DNA from 3 places in the Aeromonas sp. FDAARGOS 1414 genome. Region 2 is predicted to be linked to each of the others. Evidence: riboswitches for the same ligand, from Rfam matches in the RefSeq annotation. Region 2 holds a riboswitch; each other region holds the start of a gene.
The links. Region 2 has a riboswitch for cyclic di-GMP ahead of gbpA (N-acetylglucosamine-binding protein GbpA). Riboswitches for the same ligand answer to the same signal wherever they lie in the genome.

Region 1 (7,159 bases), 520 kb from region 2:
CAACCCGCCTCGCGCAGGGCATCGATCCGCACCCTGTGCTGATCACTGCTCTCCATCAGCAGAGATTCGGTGATTTCGATGACGATGTCGGCAGGATCGAGCCCGAAGTGCTGGATCACCTTGAGCCACTCGCTCGCCTCAGGGTCGATAGTCTGGAACTCCATGGTGGAGCGGTTAATCGACATCTGCAGATCAGGGAAGCCGGACTGCTGCAACCGAGCCAGATCCCGGCATGATTGCCACAACACCAGCGCACCCAGCCCCTGAATCAACCCCGCCTCTTCCGCCAGCGGGATAAACTCGGCTGGCGACACCTGTCCCCACTGGGGGTGATACCAGCGCACCAGCGCCTCAAGCTTGGCGACCCGACCGCTGCGGTTGTCCCAGATCGGCTGGTAGGCCATGGTTAACTGCTCCAGCTTGATCGCCTCCGCCAGATCCTGTTGCATCTGGTGGCGCTGACGCACCTCTTCCCGCATTGAGGAGCAGTAGGTACCGATCAACCGCCCCTGCCGCTTGGCGGCAAACAACGCTTGTTCGGCGTTTCGCAGCAGCTCGTCACTCTCGCTACCATCGACGGGGCAGAGGGTCATCCCCACGGTTGCCGTAACATAGAGATGCTGGTTGGCCAGCATAAAGGGACGGGTAAAGCTACCGATAACCTGCTTGGCAAACACCTCGGCCTGACGACGGGTGACGATGCCTGGCACCAGAAAGGCGAACTCGTCACCACCGATGCGGGCCACCAGGTCCTCGGTGCGCACCCGGCTCACCAGCCGGTCCGACACCTCCCGCAACAGGGCGTCACCGGCATGGTGATCCATGCTGTTGTTGACCGCCTTGAAGTTGTTGAGGTCGAGCACCATGAGCGCAAAGCGCTCGCCCCGCTCGCAGAAGCGGCTGAGACAGCGACTGAACAGCCAGCGGTTGGGCAGGCTGGTGAGGTTGTCATAGTTGGCCTGTGCAGCGATCTTCTGCTCGGCCAGTTTGGTTTGGGAGAGGTCGCTGAAGATGGCGATGTACTGGCTGATCCTGCCCCCTTCCCGCAGGGTGCTAATCATCAACTGCTGTGGATAGAGCTTGCCATTCTTGCGCTTGTTCCACACCTCACCACGCCATACCCCCACCCGCTCCAGCGCGTGGTACATGTCGGCATAGAAGGTCTGATCGTGCAGCCCCGACTTGAGCAGGCTGGGGCGCTGGCCTCGCACCTCGTCACTGCTGTAGCCGGTGATCTGCTCGAAGGCCGGATTGACCGAGATGATGCGGCTATCGGCATCACAGACCAGGATCGCCTCGGAGAGATTGTCATAGACCCGGTGGGAGAGCTTGAGCTGCTCCGCATGGCGCTTGAGAGGATCGATATTCTCCAGCAGCACCATCAGGTAGTCCGGCTGCTGCTGCTTGTCACGGATCAGGGTGACGGTTACCCGCCCCCACAGGATCTGCCCCCCCTTGCAGAAGTAGCGCTTCTCCCGGGTGAAACTGCTGCGCTCGCCACGGCGGATCTCTTCGTAGCAAACGAGGCTGCCCTGCCAATCCTCGGGATGGTTGATGTCGGAGATGGATCGCTGCAGCAACTCGTCGAGGGGATAGCCAAGCATCTGCTCGATGGCCGGGTTGGCCCAGAGGATACGGCCAGCCAGATCCAGCTTACCGATCCCCACCGGAGCCTGGAACAGCATGCTCTGCAATGCATGGGACGGTTCAGGCAGAGGGGGGGGCAGCTGTCGTTGCAGCATCAGCGCCAGCTCACGACCCGCCAACGGAGCCAGCAACCGGAGTAACCCAATCACCTTGCTCATATTGGCCTGCGGCTGACGATAAAGCAGGGCGCAGATACCTATGGTCTCGCCATCTGCATTCCTGAGGACAATCCCGGCATAGGCCTGAGGTTGCCACTCCTGTGCAAGGGGAACGTTGGCAAAGAGCTGAAGCAGACGATCGCTGAACCAGGCTTCCCCCTCCTGCCAGGTAATGGCATCGGGAGAGTCAGTCAGTGGCAGCGTCAGGGCATCGGTGTCAAGGGAGGAGGGATAGGCGGTCTGAACCGTCAGGTGGGTAGCATTTGATTCCCTGCTGGCGATCAGGACGACATCAGCCATCACAGCAGCGGCGATTTCACTCACAAAGGTATCGAAATATCCCTGGCCGCTCGAATGAGCCAGACTGGAGATGATTTGATAGACGGAATCGAGTGCTCGCCTCATGGCAAGTGGCTTTCTCTCCTTGAAGGTTAGAACACGACTCTACTGAAGAGCCGTGGGCAGTGCAAATATGCAATCAGCAAGATATTAAAAAGCCTTGAAAAAAGGGACCAAAAGGTCCCTTTTTGTCGCAGAAATCACGACTCGATCCCACTATGCCGCAAAACAGTGTACCTGCTTGAAGCTCACACAGGCGGCGGGTCAGGAATCTCAGGCAGCGATCCCGCTGTGTCGCAGCAGTGCATCCACCTTGGGCTCACGGCCACGGAAGGCTCGGAACAGCTCCATCGGCTCCTTCGAGCCCCCCTTCTCCAGAATATTCTTCAGGAAAGATTGTCCGGTGGCCGGGTTGAAGATGCCCTCCTCCTCGAAGCGGGAAAAGGCATCGGCAGAGAGCACCTCGGCCCACTTGTAGCTGTAGTAGCCCGCCGCATAGCCGCCCGCGAAGATGTGGGAGAAGCTGTGCTGGAAGCGGTTGAACGCCGGTGGCGTCATCACTGCTACCTGACTGCGCACCTCATCCAGCAGCGCCGGAAGCTGCGCCGGATTGGCCGGATCAAACTCCTGGTGCAGACGGAAGTCAAACAGGGCGAACTCCAGCTGGCGCAACATCTGCATCGCAGCCTGGAAGTTGCGGGCGGTCAGCATCTTCTCCAGCAGATCGGCTGGCAGCGGTTCGCCGGTCTCGTAGTGGCCGGAGATAAAGGCCAGTGCTTCGGACTCCCAGCACCAGTTCTCGAGGAACTGGCTCGGCAGCTCTACCGCATCCCAGGCCACGCCGTTGATGCCGGCCACGCCGGCCACATCGACCCGGGTCAGCATGTGGTGAATGCCGTGGCCGAACTCGTGGAACAGGGTAACTACTTCGTTGTGGGTGAACAGCGCAGGTTTGCCATCCACCGGACCGTTGAAGTTGCAGGTCAGGTAGGCCACCGGCTTTTGCAGCGAGCCATCCTGACGGTAGCGACGACCCAAACAAACATCCATCCAGGCCCCGCCCTGCTTGTGCTCGCGGGCATAGAGGTCGAGATAGAAGCTACCGCGCAGCTCGTCGTCGGCATCGAAGATGTCGTAGAAGCGCACGTCAGGGTGCCAGGTGTCGATGCCGAGGCGCTCGCGAACCTTCATGCCGAACACCCGCTTGACCACTTCGAACAACCCTTTCACCACCTTGTTGGCAGGGAAATAGGGGCGCAGCTGCTCATCGGAGATGGAGAACTTGTGCTGTTTGAGCTTCTCGGCGTAGTAGGCGAGATCCCAGGCGGCCAGCTCGCTCTGACCATGCTGCTCGGCGGCGAAGGCGCGGATCTCCTCCAGCTCGGCCTTGCCTTGCGGCAGGGATTTGGCCGCCAGATCGGTGAGGAAGCTCACCACCTGTTCGGTCTTGTCCGCCATCTTGGTGGCCAGGGAGAGCTCGGCATAGTTGGCAAAGCCCAGCAGTTGGGCCAGTTCGCGGCGCAGGGTGAGCAGCTCGCTCATGATGGCGGAGTTGTCCCACTTGCCCGCATTGGGGCCCTGATCGGAGGCGCGGGTGGTGAAGGCCTCATACATCTCGGCGCGCAGTTCGCGGTTGTCCGCGTACATCATCACCGGCAGGTAGGAAGGGATATCCAGCGTGAACAGCCACCCCTCTTTGCCTTTAAGTTCAGCCATCTGACGGGCAGCGGCACGCACGCTCTCGGGCAGACCAGCCAGTTCGGCTTCATCAACCACCAGCTTGTGCCAGCCCTGGGTCGCATCCAGCACGTTGTTGCTGAAACGGGAGGCCAGCTCGGAGAGGCGGGCCTGAATTTCGCCGTAGCGCTGCTGCGCCTCGGCAGGCAGACCGATGCCGGAGAGGCGGAAGTCACGCAGGGTATTCTGGATCTCCTTGCGCTGGGCGCCGCTGAGCAGCGGGAAATCATCGCTCTGGGAGAGGGCCAGATAGGCCTGATAGAGCCCTTCATGTTGACCGACATAGGTCTGGAATTCGGAGAGCAGCGGCAGGCAGGCGTCATGGGCCTCGCGCAGCGCTTCGCTGTTGAGTACGGAGTTGAGGTGGCTGACCGGTGACCAGATCCGTGACAGGCGGTCATTTACCTCTTCCAGCGGGGCAATCAGGCTATCCCAGGTATGGGGATCACGCTGGGCCAGCACATCGCTGATCTTCTGCTTGCAGTCAGCAATCGCCTGAATCACGGCAGGCTGAACCTGCTCCGGCTTGATCTGGCTGAAAGGGGGCAGTGAATCCATTGTCAGCAAAGGGTTATTCATCCCGGTTACCTCTTGTTTGGTCTTGAACAGACCGCTTTAGCAGCTCTGTATGGCTTTCTAACATGTGGCCAAGCCACGCAATAATCAAGCGGGAATCCGCCGCAACCCTGTACTTTTCCAGCCATTGCGACCCGGATCTCTGCCGTTGCTGCAGTTTTGCCATCAACAGCCAGTAACAGGATGAATCTGTGGGCCTTTTTTGGCTCTTATCGCTACTTTCAAGGGGCAAAAAGCCGCCATTTACCGGCGCCACAGCTGCCAGCCAAGTGCCGTCATGCTCAATCATGGAAACGGACAAGATGTGGTAACTGTAACAAATTATCAATATTTTTCAGTCAATTAGAATCAAAACCAACTATTGATTAATTTATTTTCAAGCATCTATCATAGGTAACCTGCCATGCAGGTCACTTGATTCTCTGTGCTGCACAGAAATCGGGTGAAAAAGGCAAAGTGACCCGAAAGGGCGCGACGCAAAGCCACCGGTCTAAGGGAAAACACCTATGACAGCGGGGCTGCCCCCGGGGACGTCCGGTCACAACCGACGCCCCATTTGCACCGTACGGAGAGACGATGAACAAACTCAAATTATCCCTGCTTGGCTGCCTGCTCGGCATGGGCACCCCCATGGCATATGCCGCCAGTGCCGGTCAGGCGATGGTTAACCCCCAGTCCGGCGTAGTGGTCGGCTACTGGCACAACTGGTGTGACGGCTCGGGCTACAAGGGCGGTATCGCCCCCTGCGTCAAGCTCGATCAGGTCAACCCGCAATACAACGTGGTCGATGTCTCCTTCATGAAGGTCTATGGCAGCGATCCCATCCCCACCTTCAAACTCGACCCGGCCATCGGCATGAGCGAAAGCCAGTTTATCGAGCAGATCGCCGAGCTGAACCGTCAGGGCCGAGCCGTGCTGCTGGCGCTGGGCGGTGCCGATGCACACATCGAGCTGCGCAAGGGTCAGGAGCAGGCCTTTGCCGACGAGATCATCCGTCTGGTGGAGACCTACGGCTTCGACGGGCTGGATATCGATCTGGAACAGGCCGCCATCACCGCCGCCGACAACCAGACCGTGATCCCGGCAGCCCTGCGTCTGGTCAAGGATCACTACCGCGCCCAGGGGAAAAACTTCCTCATCACCATGGCGCCGGAGTTCCCCTATCTGACCCAGACTGGCGCCTACATCCCCTATATCCGCAATCTGGAAGGGTACTACGACTGGATCAACCCCCAGTTCTACAACCAGGGTGGCGACGGTATCTACATCGATGGCATCGGCTGGATTGCCCAGAACAACGATGCCCTGAAAGAAGAGTTCATCTACTACATGGCGGATTCGCTGAGCAACGGTACCCGCGGCTTCTACAAGATCCCCCATGACAAGCTGGTGTTCGGTATTCCGACCAACATTGACGCCGCAGCCACTGGCTATGTGCAGGATCCGCAGAAGCTCTACAACGCCTTCAACCGCCTGAAGAGCGAGGGGCAACCGCTGCGTGGCGTGATGACCTGGTCCATCAACTGGGACATGGGCCGCAACGCCGCCGGTCAGTCCTACAACGAATCCTTCATAAAGAGCTACGGCCCCTTCATCCACGATCAGGAGATCACGCCCCCGGTCGACAACGGCAAGCCGGTGTTCAGCGGCCTGAGCGATACCCGCATCAAGCAGGGTACTGCCTTTGATCCGCTGGCCGGGGTCAGCGCCAACGACAAGGAAGATGGCGACCTGACTGGCCAGATCCAGGTGGAAGGATCGGTAGACAGCCAGCGCATCGGCCTCTACCCCCTCACCTACAAGGTGAGCGATCGCGACAACAACGTCACCGAGCAGGTACGCACCATCGAGGTCTACAGCATGAAGCCGGTGTTCAGCGGTGTCACCGACACCACGCTGGAACTGGGTACCGCTTTCGATCCGATGACCGGCGTCAGCGCCCATGATGAAGAAGATGGCGACCTGACCGCCCAAATCAAGGTCAGCGGCAACGTCGACAGCAGCAAGGTCGGCCGCTACACCCTCACCTATCAGGTGAGCGACAGCGCCGGTCAGCAGGTAACCCAGCAGCGCAACGTGACCGTCAGGGAGCAGGGCGCCGTCTGTGAAAACAGTTGGGATGCCAAGAAGGTCTACGTGGGCGGCGACATCGTCAGCCACAACGGCAAGAACTGGCTGGCTGGCTGGTGGACCCAGAACGAAGAGCCGGGCACCACGGGTGACTGGGGCGTCTGGCGCGTACAGGGCGACAGCGACTGCGGCGGCACAACGCCACCCGCCGAAGGCAGCAGCGACTTCACCGTCAGCGCCATGGCGAGCGAGTACACCATAGTCAACGGTCAGGTCAGCATCCGTTTCAACGTGACCACCGCCAACCCGGTACAGATCACCGCAACTCTGGAGCAGAGCGGACTCAGCCACGGTACCACCAGCAGCCAGGTGAACGGCACCAGCACCCTGGTGCTGCAGGGCAGCAATGTCACCGATGGCAGCTACGAAGTGGTGATCACCGGTCTGGCTGACGGCCAGCAGCCGGTGGTGCAGCGCTTCCCGGTTGCGCTGACCGAAGAAAGCAGCAGCGGTGGCGAAGGTGACTACCCGGCCTACGCCCCCAACACCGGCTATCAGGCCGGTGATCGGGTCAGCAATGCCGGTGGCAACTACGAGTGCAAACCCTGGCCCTACAGCGGCTGGTGTGGCGG
Region 2 (7,159 bases):
GGAGGTGCTGGAGGTGATCCGCGATCTCGCCGGCAGCGGCATGACCCTGCTTATCGTCACCCACGAGCTGGCCTTCGCCCGGGCGGTGGCGGATCGCATCGTCTTCATGGATGGCGGCCACATTCTGGAGCAGGCAGCACCTCACCAATTTTTCGACAATCCCAGGAGCCAGCGTGCGCGCCAGTTCCTCGCCAAGTTTTCTTATACAAATGTCATCAAACGAAAGGAGTCAGCATGAAAAAAATCACCTCGGTTCTGCTTAGTGCCTTATTGGGACTGGGTATTGCCAGTGGCGCCGCCCATGCGGCGGACGGTTCCCTCGACAAGATCAAGGCGCGGGACAAGCTCATCGTCGGCGTCTTCACCGACAAGCCGCCGTTTGGCTACGTGGACGAGAAGGGGAACTACGTCGGTTTTGACACCGATCTCGGCCGCCGCTTCGCCAAGGATCTGCTGGGGGACGAGAACAAGATCGAGTTCGTGGCGGTGGAGCCAGCCAGCCGCATCCCCTTCCTGCAGAGCGACAAGGTGGATCTGATCCTCGCCAATATGACGGTGACCCCGGAGCGGCGCGAGGTGGTGGATTTCACCAACCCGAACCTGCGAGTGGCGGTACAGGTGCTGGTGCCGGAAGGGAGTCCGGCCAAGAAGCTCGATGATCTGGCCAGCAAGACCCTGATCGTGACCACCGGCACCACGGCCGACATCTGGCTGACCCGTAACCACCCAGAGTGGAAGGTTCTCAAGTTCGAGAAGAACACCGAATCTTTGCAGGCACTGGCCCAAGGGCGCGGTGACGCCTACGCCCAGGACAATCTGGTGCTGTTCAGCTGGGCCAAGGAGAATCCGGGCTACCGGGTATTGCCCGAAAAATTGGGCTCGGAAGACCCGATCGCCCCGGCGGTGAAGAAGGGCAATATCGAGCTGCGTGACTGGGTCAACGACCGTCTCGCCAAGCTGGGGGAGGAGAAGTACCTGCTGAAACTCTATGACCAGTATGTGCGTGACAAGCTGAGCCCTGATACCGATCCGAATGATGTGATTGTCGAAGGAGGAAAATGGCAGGGTTAATGGACAAATCCTGTTTGAAGAGTGTGTTGAGTGTGTTGAGTGTGTGAAGTAAGTGAAGAGTGAGGTCTTGGTTCCGTTGGTATGCAAACCGCAAGGTTTGATTTTTCCGGGCGTCCCCTGCTAGAGAGGACGCCCTTTTTTATGTGGCCAAGCGTGGGTTAGTGCACTTCATCCCACGCCATTTGCCAGTGGGAGCCGAAACCCGGCTCGTACTGGGTGGCAGTGGTGGTCCACTGCTGGCAGTAGCCGCTGTAGGGGAAGGGCTTGCACTGATAGATCTTGCCATTTTTCGGCTGCTGCACCTTGGTGCCGGCGGCATAGGATTTGAGCGAGTTCGGGAAGACGAAGTCGTATTCGCCGCTGCTCTGCTCCTTGAACATCAGATCCATGGTCTGCTGAATGGTCTCGCCGCCCGTTTTCGGGGTGGCCTTGATCACCAGCTGGTGGTGACCGGCCTTGAGCCCTTCCAGCGCCATGGTGAAGGTGTGGCTGCTGTCCTTGATGTCAGCGCTGCTTTCACCCTTGGCGACGCCGCCGTGGTCATAGAGGGTGTTGGTGACGGCCAGATCGCCCTGTGTGGTGACGGTGAAATCGAGGGTTGCCTTGCCGTTGTCCAGCACATAGTCGCTGGCCAGACCGCTGACGCTGATGCTGTCCACTACCGGCGGCTGCAGCTGTTGCAGATCAATCTCGACTCGATCCAGTTTGCTGTCTCGATGCAGATAGACGGGGTTCATGCCGTAGATCGGATTGAACTGGCCATCGGCTCCTTGCTGACCGGCGCGGATCAGGCTCTGCTCGGCGTTGAGCTTGCCGGCGAGGGCATGGGCCCAGTTGTTCTTCTGGCCCTGCTCGGCATTGGTGATGGTCAGCACGGTCTGCAGATCGGGGCGCTCGCCGTTGGCATCGAATACCCGGGTCATCGCCTTGTCACCCACCGCGAGGTCGATGGAGGGGTAGATGGTGCCGGCCTGGCTCCACTCCAGCGGCGGCTGGCTACCATCTTTGAACTTGGCATCGATGATGTTGTAGAAGCTGTTGCTGGTGTCGCCCACTTCCCACACGCCGAGGATCACCTGATAACCGGTGCGCTCCGGCAGGACACAGTTATGGGTCACCTGCTTGGGCGGCTGCACCATGTTGCCGTCGATGACGCAGAAGGGGGTCAGGTCGAACGAGTCGCGAGTGAGCGGTTGATTGGGGTTCCAGTCCTGCTTGGTGAGGTAGTAGCGCCAGTTGCGGGTGACGTGGTTGGCGGTGAAGGTCCAGCTGATGGCGAAGGGGCCGGGCTGTATTTCACGCTTGGTCCAGCGGTCGCTGGTCTGGATGTTCAGCTCGCTCCAGCGCGGGCTGCCCGCCGAGGCGATTTGACCATCCTGCGGGCCGGTTTGCGGGAAGCCTGATGGCCCCTCCACGCTCTGGGGTTCCCACTGTACGCCTCCACACTGGCTGTTGCCGCCGGTTTTGCACAGGTAGTTGCGGCTCTCGGGCTGGCTGATGTAGCCATGAGCCAGGGCGCTGCCGCTGGCCAGCAGGGCCAGCACCGCCGCGATGTGATTGAGTTGGATTTTTGCTGCCATACATTCCTCTGTTCGATAGATGTGGGCAGTCAGTTGGCCAGGGAGTTCCCCGATGCACACTTGCGTGTGGCAACCCCGCTATCCTGGACAAAACGTCTGTAGACCGGAGGCTTTGCGTCCCGACCTTTCGGTCAGTTTGCCAAATGACTAGATGGTTAGTGATGGGCCAAATGTTCGGCCATCAGCATTGTGCACCGCATTGATTAATTATTTGAAGTTGAATGTTTAAATGCATAATCCGGTGGCACAAAAAACGTTCTAACTGGCTGTTTTTAAATTGTTCTCTTGTTTATGAATGGCGTCGAATGCCGTTGAATATGCCGATAAGATGCATGCTTGCTGCGCGTTTTTCGGCTTAAAAAAACCTGCCAGCCGAGCTGGCAGGTCGAGTGACAAGGCGACACGGATTGACGCCATCAATGGCGGGCGCGCTGCTCGCTATTGGAGTGATGTAGAGTTGGCATCATAGGAGTCTTGCTGGACTCCTTGCCCAGTTTGAACACCGCAAGCCGCTCATCCAGGCTGCGGGAGAGACCGGCCAGCAGTTCGCTCTCCTGCGCCAGTTGCGAGGCGGACTGGGACATCTCGAGCGCCGAGTCGTTGATGCCGCTGACGTTGCGATTCATATCCTCGGCCACCATGCTCTGCTGTTCGGCGGCGGTAGCGATCTGGGTCGCCATGTCGCTCACATGCTGGATATGGTTGACGATCAGAGTGAGATCCTGACCCGCTTGTTGTGACTGGTTGACGCTGCTTTCGGCCAGTTTTCGGCTGGCATCCATGGCATTGGCAGCAGTGACGGCCCGTTGCTGCAACTGGGCGATGGTGCTCTGGATCTCTTCGGTGGACTGGCGGGTACGACTGGCCAGCTGGCGCACTTCATCGGCGACTACGGCAAAGCCACGCCCCTGCTCGCCAGCACGGGCGGCCTCTATGGCGGCGTTGAGAGCCAGCAGATTGGTCTGATCCGAGATGGAGCTGATGACGGCGGTCACTTCACCGATCTGCATGACCCCCTCTTTGAGCTGGTTGACCTGCAGGGTGGCCTGCTCCACCTCGGTAGCCAGCGCCTTGATGCCGTGCACACTGGCGTGAACGTCACGGTTGCCGAGGCCAGCTTCTCCGGTCGCTTCCTGGGTATCCCGCGCGGTATTTTCGGCATGCCCGGCCACATCGGAGATGGTGGCGCTCATCTCATTCATGGCTGTGGCGAGCTGGGCCAGCTGATCCCGCTGGCTGCTCACCGCCTGATTGGTTTGCTCGGCGGAGGCGGCGATGCGCAGGGCTGCATCGGCCACGTTGCGGGCACCCAGACTGGCCTCCAGCAGGGCGTGACGAATGGCATCGAGACTCTGATTGGTACAGCGGGCGACCATGCCCAGCTCATCCTTGCCATGTACCGGGATGCTCACCACCAGATCCCCCTGGGCGACCCGTTGCATGGCGTTGTTGATCTGGTTGAGGGGGGAGACGATGGAGCGGGTGATGCGCCAGCCCAGCAGCCCCATCAGCAGGGTCACAATGGCGGTGGCGCTACCCATCTTCATGTACTGGGCCCAGATGGTCTGCTGGATATCTTGCAGCAGCATGCCGGAACCGAGGATCCAGCCCCAGGGTTGATAGCCTGACACCATGGAGAGCTTGTCAGCAGTTTCGCCCGATGGGCCGCTCCAGACATATTGCAGGGTGCCCTGTTTGCCTCCCTTGGCAATATCGACCATCTGCAGCCAGAACTGCCCGGCGGTGGCACCTGTTCCTTCCCCCATGGTCTGGCCGACCAGCTCCGGCCGGATGGGGTGCACCAGCATCTGGCGGTTCTCATTGATCACGAACAGATAGTTGTTGTCGTCAAAGCGCATATTGGTCAGCAGCTTGCGTGCCTCTTGCTGCGCCTGCTCCATAGGCAGGGTGCTGGCCAGAAACTGGATCTGGCTCATGGCCTGGCTTAATACCGCATTGAGCCGCGCCTCTCGCTCACTCATCAGATTGCGCTGGAGCGCGTTGGCCGAGATGAACAGCAGCGAGACAAAACCGACAAACGCCAACGTGAGCAGCAAAAACAATTTGCGGCTCACGGTGATATCACCGAGCTTGAACATGACGAAACCCTCATTCCCTGTTGATTTTCTATGGCTCGTTACTGCGGCAGCCAATTGCTTGATGTAACAACTTATTTACTATTAACCAGTGGTCGCGCGCCCTTAAATGAGCGTTTTGACAACAGTATAGCCAGCAGACAGCACTCCCCATTTTTTGGTAGCGTGTTCAGGCGCATCCCTGCGCAATTTTTGCCAAAGAGTGTGAATCATTTGGCATTTCACTAAAAAAGGAGTGGGCCCCGCTGCGGGTGACCCCATAACAAGAGGGAATTTATGAGTTCCATTGCCAGGAATTACTTCAACCAGCTCAACGCCGACTATCTGCAGGTACACAGGCGCAAGGAGGATCTCTTCTGGTCCACCTATATGGGCACCAGCGACGATCAGGCCGGTTTTACCGCGGCCGAGCAGGCCTACAAGGCTTTTTGCGCCAATCCGGCCCGTCTGCCCGAATTGCGGGAGATGCTGGCGCAGGCCGACGAGGATGATATCAAGCGCGGTCTGCAAGGCTGGATCGCCTTCTTCGAGTGCAATGTGATTGAAGATCCCGCCGCTGCCGCCCTGATGGATGAGCTGGTGGCTGCCGAGGCGGCGCTGTTCGCCCGCCGCAAGGGGCTGAAACTGACCCTGCTGGATGAGCATGGCCAGCAGGTGGCTGGTAGCCTACCCGCCGCCAGTACCTCCCTTGCCGCCAGCCCGAGCGAGGCGGTGCGCCAGAGCGCGCTCGCCATGTTCCACACCCTGGAGCAGTGGGTGGTCGGCAATGGTTTTCTCGAGGTGGTGGCGCTGCGCAACCGCTTTGCCAGAGCCATGGGCTATCGCGACTACTTCGATTACAAGGTGCGCAAGAACGAGCAGATGAGCCCGGAGCAGTTGTTCTCCATTCTCGACGACTTCATTTCCCGCACCGACGCCCGGCTGCAGCAAAGCCTTGCCGAGCTGAAAGCGGCCAAGGGGGAGGCGGCCCTGATGCCCCATAACCTGCGCTACGCCATCAGTGGTGATGTAACCCGCCAGCTCGATCCTTATGTGCCCTTCTCGCGGGCGCTGAAGGATTGGGTCGAGAGCTTCCGTCGTCTCGGCATCCAGTATCGCGGGGCGACCCTCACCCTGGACTTGCTGACCCGGGAGGGGAAATACGAGAACGGCTTCTGCCACGGCCCGGTGCCGAGCTTCTTCCAGCAGGGGGAGTGGATACCTGCGGTGGTCAATTTCACCAGCCTGGCCGATCCGGCGCAGGTGGGCAGCGGCTGGAGCGGGCTCAACACCCTGTTCCACGAGGGGGGCCACGCCGCGCATTTTGCCAATGTCACCGGCAATGCCCCCTGCTTCTCACAGGAGTTTCCGCCCACCTCTATGGCTTATGCCGAGACCCAGTCGATGTTCTGCGACAGCCTGCTGGACGATGCCGACTGGCTCAAACGCTACGCCAGAAATGCGGCAGGAGAGGCGATCCCCGATGCGCTTATCAAGGAGATGATCGCCGCCCGTCAGCCGTTTCGCGCTTTTAACGAACGTCAGATCGCGCTGGTGGCCTACTTCGAGCGGGATCTCTACGCCATGGATGAGGCTGAACGTACTCCCGAGGCTGTGCTGGCGCTGGCCCGCAAGTGGGAGCGCAAGATCCTCGGTGTCGAGAGCCCGCGCCCGCTGCTGGCCATTCCGCACCTCCTTAATCAGGAGTCGGCCTGCGCCTATCACGGCTACCTGCTGGCGCTGATGGCGGTGGAGCAGACCCGCGCTTACTTCCTCAAGCGCGATGGCTACCTCACCGACAACCCGCGCATCGGGCCGGATCTGGCCGCCCACTACTGGGGGCCGGGCAACGGCATGACTCATGATGAGACCCTGCGCAGCCTGACTGGTGAAGGCTTCAGTGCCGTGCCTCTGGCCGAGGCGTGCAACCTGAGCGCCGCTGAGGCGTGGCAACAGGCGCAAGCCTGCATGGCCGCAGCCCAGCAGCGCCCCGCGGCTGGCGAGGGAAGCCCGCTCGATGCCCATATCCGGGTGGTCCACGGCGCCGAGCTTATCGCCGACAACAACGAGTCGGAAACCCGCATGCTGGCCGACTTCGAGGCGTGGATCGTCAACCATTACCAACCGGTTTCAGCCGAATAATCCGCACAGCTCCCGGTGATCAGGCCGGGAGCTGTGCTTTTCATGGTTATTCGTTGTCGTAACCGTGGCAGACGCTGCCATATTATTGGCAGGTGCGCGACATAGTTTGTCGCCTTGCCGATTGGGTCCGCATTTTGCCATCAGATATGTATTCATATGAACATGAATAGGAATTGCAGGCTGCAAGATAGTAGATTCACTGAGTTACGCTCTTTTGTCTTTTCTGTTAATAGTGCTTTTTGTAGTCATCTTTGTGCATAAAGATTGATCCATTCAACTATCTGCTAGTTA
Region 3 (7,159 bases), 400 kb from region 2:
CCAAAGTTGCCTTCGACTTGACCACCACGATAGGTACCCGGCTGATAGGACCAGTTAACACCGATTTGGCCAGGGACATACAGCTGGGTGTAACCACCCTTGGCAGTCACACCGCCGTCCAGGAATTTCAGCTTCAGAGCTGCGTTGGAGAGGCTGAAGCCACCCTCGGGAGAGCCATCTTTGTAGTTGTTGCCCCAGGAGTTGCCTGCAAAGGAGAACTCGTTCTCCTGGTTGACCGGATGGTTTTCGGTAACGGCCAGGTCATAGGCACCGAAGCCGCCCAGATCCAGACCAACAGTGTCCCAGGCATAACCGGAGTTGAAGTTGAGAGCTGCCTGGACGGTGGAATGGCTCAGGTTGGACTGGTACTTGCCTTCTTTCTTGGCGGCAGTCGGGTCACCATCGATGCGCTGACGATCACGCTGGAAGTAGAACAGGCCACCGGTCAGTTTGGAGTCTTTTACGAAGGTTTCATAGGACTGGCCATATTCCGGGCTCATCATATCCTGGGCTGCCAACGCCATGCCGGGGGCGACCAGAGCGGCTACCACAGCGGCACTCAAAGCGGCGCGCTTGAAGATCACTTTTTCCATTTTTATTGCTCCTGATTTTATGGACTTAGCTTTTTTCCGGCAGCTGGCATCGGGCCTACCGCTCGGTATTGGCATTGCAATCAAAACCCCGAAGGGCAAAAAATCTTCTCTTGGCTACCTGCAAACCCGGATGTCTTGGCACATCTGTAGTTGGCAGTCCTGATCATCACATGTTGTTTTTTTTGTTCCGATTCTTGGCTATCGGACAACTCCAAGAGTACGTTCGCGGTGCGAAATATCAATGAAAAGTTCCCTCAACGTTTCAAAAGTATGACCGAGTGCAAATAATCATGGGCAAGGTCGTAAACAGCCTCATGGCAGGTATCACGGTAATGAGAGCGTTTTCTTGGAGGTGTGGCCAGCGCCGGTGCGGGTTTTCATCAGATACGGGGGAAGGGAAGCTGTTAACCTGCAGGCAACATATAATTTTGTGCTACAAAAAAACTTTCCCTCTGGTCGAGGGAAAGTGAATTGGTGGGGATGTGGGGCGAATAGGGTCAGCCTTGCTGGCCGAGGATGCGGGGGATCTGTTGCGCCTGATGGTGGATATGGGACGAGACCTGCACCGAGAGCTGACTCACCTGACGGGCATGCTGATGGATACGGGCGATAAGATCGGCAAAACTGGCCAGTTTGTGTTCCTGACTTTTGGCGTTGTCGGCCCCCTGCAGGGCGATCACTGCGGTGTTGCGGGCGATCTCCCTCACCGCCTGGGTAGTCTGGCGCAGTTGTTCCGCCTGTGCCCGCTGGCGGCTTGATTCGCTGGTGATCCGGTTCAGTACAGTGCCAAGCTGTTCACCGGATTGGGTCAGACGCCCCAGAATATCGGTGATCTGGTTGAGGGATTGCTGGGTATTGGCAGAGAGGTGGCGCACTTCATCGGCAACCACGGCAAAGCCGCGTCCCTGTTCCCCTGCGCGGGCCGCTTCGATGGCGGCGTTGAGGGCCAGCAAGTTGGTCTGCTGAGCGATATGACCGATCACATCGACAATGGCCGTCACATCGGCAACCGAGCGGGTGAGGGCTTGCAGCGCCTCATCGCTCTCGTCAATCGCCAGTCCTGTCTGATGAGTGGCGTGCAGCATGCTCCCCACCAGATCTTCGCTCTGGCTCATCGCCTGTTCGTTATGGTGGGCATGCTGGGCGATGTCGGCGGCGACCTGATGGACCTCTCCGGCCAGCAGGTTCAGCTCATCCATCATCTGGCCGCTCTCGTCGACCACCTGTTCGGTGGTGCGGGTGCTGTGGTGGATCTCGTCAACCTGACTGACCATTCCTTGCAGACTGAGGGATACCGCTGACAGCTGCCCCTCTTTCTGTTGCTGGTCCAGTTGCAGGCGACCGATCAGCCGATTGTAGCTGGCAACAATATCGGCCAGCTCGTTGCGATCGCGCCCGGCAGGCAACGGCTCGGCCTGCCCCGTCTGATCGAGCTGCAGAAAGGCTCCACGCAGTCGCAACAAGGGGGTGAGCAGCCAGCGTCGTTGCACCAGCGCAAACAGCAGGGCGACTATCACCAGACAGAGCGCCAGCGTGCCGAGGATGGTGGCCAGCTCCTGATTGACGGCTTGCCGTTCGTGGGCAAGTAGTTCCCCCATCTGTCTGGTCGCTTGCAACATGGCCATGATGTCTTGCTGCACGGTCTGGCGGCCAGCCTGTTGTTGCTGAAGCGCCGTGCGGCTGTTGGCCAGCTCCTGCGGATAGCGGCCCAGCAGCGAGCGTAATTCGCTGCGTGGTTGATCTCCCAGCTCCTTGCGCACCGGCTCCCCCAGCGTGAACTCATCGGCGGGCGCCTCTTCATACAGGCCGATCAGCGGCAAGGCTTGCAGTGCTTGCGCCTGTTTTTGCAGTGCCTCCAGCTCGAAGCGGATCCCTTCGAGCAGCTTTTCATTGCCCTGCTCCATATAGCTTTGGCGCAAATGGGCGAGGCGCGGCAGGCCCGCCAGGATCTCGGCCGCACCGCTGCGATATTGTTGTGCCGCGGCAGATTGTTCTGTGCTGGCACCTTGCTCCCCATAGCGGATCAGCGCCATGGCCTGGCTGCCCAGCTCACTCTCCGCATTTTGCAGCAGCAGCTGGCTGTTGCCCGAGAGCTTGCCTGCGGCCTGATAGTCGTGTGCGATGCGCTGCCCCATCTGTTCGAGTTGCTGCCTGAGCGGGGCCGCCACGGCATCATCCTGAGTGGTCAGCGAGGAAAGCGCTTGCTGGCGGATCTTCTCCGCAGCGGTCAGTTGCTGTGGATCGCCGCTGTTGAGGTAGTCACGCAGGCTGTTTTGCAGGGTCACTGTCACCAGTTGTTGCAGCGTCTCGTGCTGATGCTGGGCCTGATTGGTACGGGCAAGCTGTTGCCAGCCGTGGTAGAGGGCCAGCGCCTGTCCTCCCGCGACCAGTAACAAAACAAGGGAGGAGAGGGTGGCGTAATGGGCGATTTTCACGGGGTAATTCCTGTCAGCACAGACCATGGGGGAGCGTGGCCAGAGCCTAAACAGGGATGATGGCGTTTTTATGACAGCATGGTCAGGTGGTCCTATCTTGCCGGCTTAACTGGCTGGGGATACCTGAGCGCTGTTGCGTTGGCCAAGCATACCGAGCAGGGCGCCTCCCATGATAAGTGCACCGGCCAGCAGATGGCGCGAAGTCAGCGTTTCTCCATTGAGCAACACCAGCAGCAAGGTACTCAGCAGCGGTGTCAGGTAGGCAAGGGCACCGATCCGGCGTGGATCGCCGTCTCGCAGTGCCAGATACCAGGTCACAAAGGCCGCCCCCATAGGGCCCAGCGCCAGCCCGATGATCAGCCACCAGTCACTGGTGGGGATCTGCGCGAGCGGCAGGGGCCCCTCCAGCAGACGGGCAAGCAGCAGCGCCAGCAAACCCGCGGGCAGACAGGCTGCCGCAGTGACCACGGCGGGGGCTGGCGGCAGACGGCGTGATAATACCGAGTAGGCTCCCCAGACGACAGCTGCACCGAGCGCCAACAGGTATCCCGGCAGATAGGTCTGTTGCAGTTGCAGCTCGCCATTGACCATCACCAGCATGGAGCCCGCCAGACCAAAGGCGCCAGCCAGCAGATGACGGGCATGGAGTGGATGGCCGGGCAACAACAGCGGGGTGAACAGAATGATGCAGAGCGGCCAGAGGTAGTTGATGAGGTTGGCCTCCAGCACCGGGGCATGGCGAAAACTCATAAAGAGCAGCAGATGGTAGAGCAGCAATGCCGTAACCGTCACCAGCCAGGTAATAGGACGAGCGCGCCATTGGCGCCAAAACGGCAAGGCCCCGACCCCGCAGAAAAACAGCACCAGCCCGACCAGCACCAGTGGTGACACGCTGGTGACCCGTGACGTCAGCGCCGCCAGTGAGGCCCACAGCACAATGGTCAGCAGTGCAAAACCGGTGGATCTATCCCACCAGGAACATCCGGACATCCAACACTCCTTTGCAAGATGAAGCTGCTGGCTTTGCCGTAGGGCTCAGCCAAAAAAAGCAGTCTATCAGAGAGAGGAGAGATGCCGAATGCCGCGTGAATACAATTACTTGTGACTTGGTGAGAATTTTGATGGTGCAAGCAGAGTGCTGCTGGACGTCGAACGAATCGCCAAAGAGATGAGTGAATGCGAAAAGGGGATGATGGGTGGCGTCCCAGGCAGGATTCGAACCTGCGACCTCGCCCTTAGGAGGGGCGCGCGCTATCCAGCTGTGCCACTGGGACGTGCGGGCATTATATAAAAATGCCAATAAAAATAAACAACTGCGTATGTCTGTTTATCCAGTTGCTTACATTCTGGCCGGATTGTACGTTTGTGCTCTGGGGGTCAGATAAACAAGTTTGTGGTGTCTGAATAAGAAGGGGTGGGGGGAGGAAGATACTGGTATGCAATAAATTGACTTTTAATTCACTTGTTGCCGTGAGGTATGGCTACCTCTTGTTGTGTTGTGCCACAGGTATTGAGCTTTTGTCGTTTTATTTTGTTTTAGTGAAATATTTAGCTTAATCAGTTGGGTAGCTATTAATCATGGCCAATGCTCCCTTGTATTTTAAAGATGAATCATGAAGCTATGGCTCAGCGTCAGGTACGGCCAGTAGCGGGTTTGGAATGGTCTTGTTTGCTTAGTTATATAAATTGCCATAGAGTTAATTCGCGATTAGTTATCGCCGAAAATAAAGTTGTGACAAGGGCAAACCGATTGAAAAGTCGGGACGCAAAGCCTCCGGTCTAAAGGCGTTGTTGAGCTGGGATAGCGGGGCCACCACAGTGTTATGCTGGCTGCCTTTGCCAAGGGGTAGTCGTGTTTGTGTTGCCTGTCGTGTTGTGTTGCCCTTTCGTTTGTCCATAACGTAAAGGAAAACAATATGCTAAGTCCAAAACCCGCATTGCTGGCCATGATGGTCGGCTCCCTGCTTGCCTCATCTGCCGTTTATGCGGCTGCGCCGGGCAAGCCCACCATCGGCTGGGGTCCCATCAAGTTCGCCATTGTTGAAGTGGATCAGGCGGCAACCTCCTACAACAATCTGGTCAAGGTCAAGGATGCCGCCGATGTGGAGGTGAACTGGAACCTCTGGAGCGGTGACGTCGGCCAGACTGCCAAGGTACTGCTTGATGGCAAGGAGGTGTGGTCTGGCCCCTCTGCTGCTGCAGGCACGGCCAAATTCAAGGTGAACAAAGGTGGGCGCTACCAGATGCAGGTGGCCCTCTGCAATGCCGATGGCTGTACTCTCTCTGATGCCAAGGAGATCGTGGTCGCCGATACCGATGGCAGCCACCTGGCGCCGCTAAAGGCCGCGTTGCAGGAGAACAACAAGCCCTACGCCAACAAGTCCGGCAAGGTGGTCGGTACCTACTACGTGGAGTGGGGCGTCTATGGTCGCAAGTTCACAGTGGACAAGATCCCGGCCCAGAACCTGACCCATATCCTCTATGGTTTCACCCCCATCTGTGGCGGGGATGGCCTCAACGATAGCCTCAAGGAGATCGAAGGGAGCTTCCAGGCGTTGCAACGTGCGTGTGCCGGTCGTGCCGACTTCAAGGTTGCGATCCACGATCCTTGGGCCGCCGTTCAGATGCCGCAAAGTGGCCTGACTGCCTATGACGAGCCTTACAAGGGTAACTTCGGTGCCCTGATGGCGCTCAAACAGGCTTACCCTGACCTCAAGATCCTCCCCTCCGTCGGCGGCTGGACCCTTTCCGACCCCTTCTACTTCCTCGGTGACAAAACCAAGCGCGATACCTTCGTCGCCTCGGTCAAAGAGTTCCTGCAGACCTGGAAATTCTTCGATGGCGTGGACATTGACTGGGAGTATCCGGGCGGACAGGGTGCCAACCCGAAGCTGGGTAGCCCGAGTGATGGTGCCACCTACGTGGCCCTGATGAAGGAGCTGCGCGCCATGCTCGACGAGCTGGAGTCGCAGACTGGTCGCCAGTATGAGCTGACGTCGGCTATCGGGGCCGGGGGGGACAAGATCCAGGATGTGGACTACAGGGCGGCCCAACCCTATATGGACCACATCTTTATGATGACCTACGACTACAACGGCGCCTGGAGCAACACCGAGTTGGGCCACCAGACTAACCTCTACGCGGCGAGCTGGGATCCCGATACCAAGTACACCACCGACAAGGCAGTCAACCTGATGCTGGCGCAAGGGGTTGACCCCGGCAAGCTGGTGGTCGGTGCCGCCATGTATGGCCGTGGCTGGACTGGCGTGAGCGGCTATCAGGGCAACAACCCCTTCACCGGCAAGGCGACCGGCAAGGTGAAAGGCACCTGGGAAGATGGCGTGGTCGATTACCGCGACATCGTCAACAACCGGATGGGAGCTGGCTGGGAGAAGAGCTACGACGAGGTGGCCGAGGCTCCCTATCTGTTCAAGGCTTCGACCGGCGATCTCATCACCTATGACAACGACCGCTCGGTCAAGGCCAAGGGGCAGTATGTGCTAGCCAACAAGCTGGGCGGCCTCTTCTCCTGGGAGATTGATGCCGACAACGGCGACATCCTCAATGCCATGCACGAGGGGTTGGGTCACGGCGAGGGAACCACTCCGCCAGCTAACAAGCCGCCGGTGGCCAACGCGGGCAGCGATCTGAGTGTCACTGGCCCGACCGAGGTGACGCTGAATGGTTCCGCGTCCCACGACGCGGAAAATGGCGCCCTCACCTATAGCTGGAAGCAGGTATCCGGCCCGCAGGCCACCCTGTTTGATGCCACTCAGGCCAAGGCCCGCGTTGTACTCGATGCCGTGTCCACCGACATCAATCTGGTGTTCGAGCTGACAGTGACCGATGACCAGCAGTTGAGTGCCAAGGATCAGGTGGTGGTCACCAACAAGGCGCCGCAGCCCAACCTGCCGCCACTGGTGAGCCTGCCGGCTACCGCTTCCGTGGAGTCTGGCAAGCAGGTGACCCTCAAGGCGACCGCGTCTGACCCGAACGGTGATCCGCTCACCTATCAGTGGACGGTACCGGCCGGCCTCACCGCCAGCGGTCAGAACAGCGCCACCCTGGTGGTCACCGGCCCGAGCGTCACCAGCGACACCGCCTATGACCTTAGCCTCACCGTCTCCGACG

Region 1: linked by a shared signal. The riboswitch ahead of I6L44_RS20590 (immunoglobulin-like domain-containing protein) and the one ahead of gbpA (N-acetylglucosamine-binding protein GbpA) in region 2 are both predicted to bind cyclic di-GMP.
Region 3: linked by a shared signal. The riboswitch ahead of I6L44_RS11905 (glycosyl hydrolase family 18 protein) and the one ahead of gbpA (N-acetylglucosamine-binding protein GbpA) in region 2 are both predicted to bind cyclic di-GMP.

What each region holds. Positions count from the first base shown of each region.
Region 1 is NZ_CP077210.1:3,610,129-3,617,287, forward strand. Features, by position in the region: gene I6L44_RS16350 (bifunctional diguanylate cyclase/phosphodiesterase) at 1-2,210, opposite strand, end outside; gene prlC (oligopeptidase A) at 2,418-4,460, opposite strand; cyclic di-GMP riboswitch class I at 4,898-4,983, shown strand; gene I6L44_RS20590 (immunoglobulin-like domain-containing protein) at 5,034-7,159, shown strand, end outside.
Region 2 is NZ_CP077210.1:3,086,306-3,093,464, reverse strand. Features, by position in the region: gene I6L44_RS13840 (amino acid ABC transporter ATP-binding protein) at 1-238, shown strand, start outside; gene I6L44_RS13835 (transporter substrate-binding domain-containing protein) at 235-1,071, shown strand; gene gbpA (N-acetylglucosamine-binding protein GbpA) at 1,230-2,651, opposite strand; cyclic di-GMP riboswitch class I at 2,717-2,802, opposite strand; gene I6L44_RS13825 (methyl-accepting chemotaxis protein) at 3,068-4,750, opposite strand; gene I6L44_RS13820 (M3 family metallopeptidase) at 5,024-6,868, shown strand.
Region 3 is NZ_CP077210.1:2,683,758-2,690,916, reverse strand. Features, by position in the region: gene I6L44_RS11925 (OprD family outer membrane porin) at 1-593, opposite strand, end outside; gene I6L44_RS11920 (methyl-accepting chemotaxis protein) at 1,091-3,028, opposite strand; gene I6L44_RS11915 (DMT family transporter) at 3,134-4,018, opposite strand; tRNA gene I6L44_RS11910 (tRNA-Arg) at 4,226-4,302, opposite strand; cyclic di-GMP riboswitch class I at 4,759-4,846, shown strand; gene I6L44_RS11905 (glycosyl hydrolase family 18 protein) at 4,945-7,159, shown strand, end outside.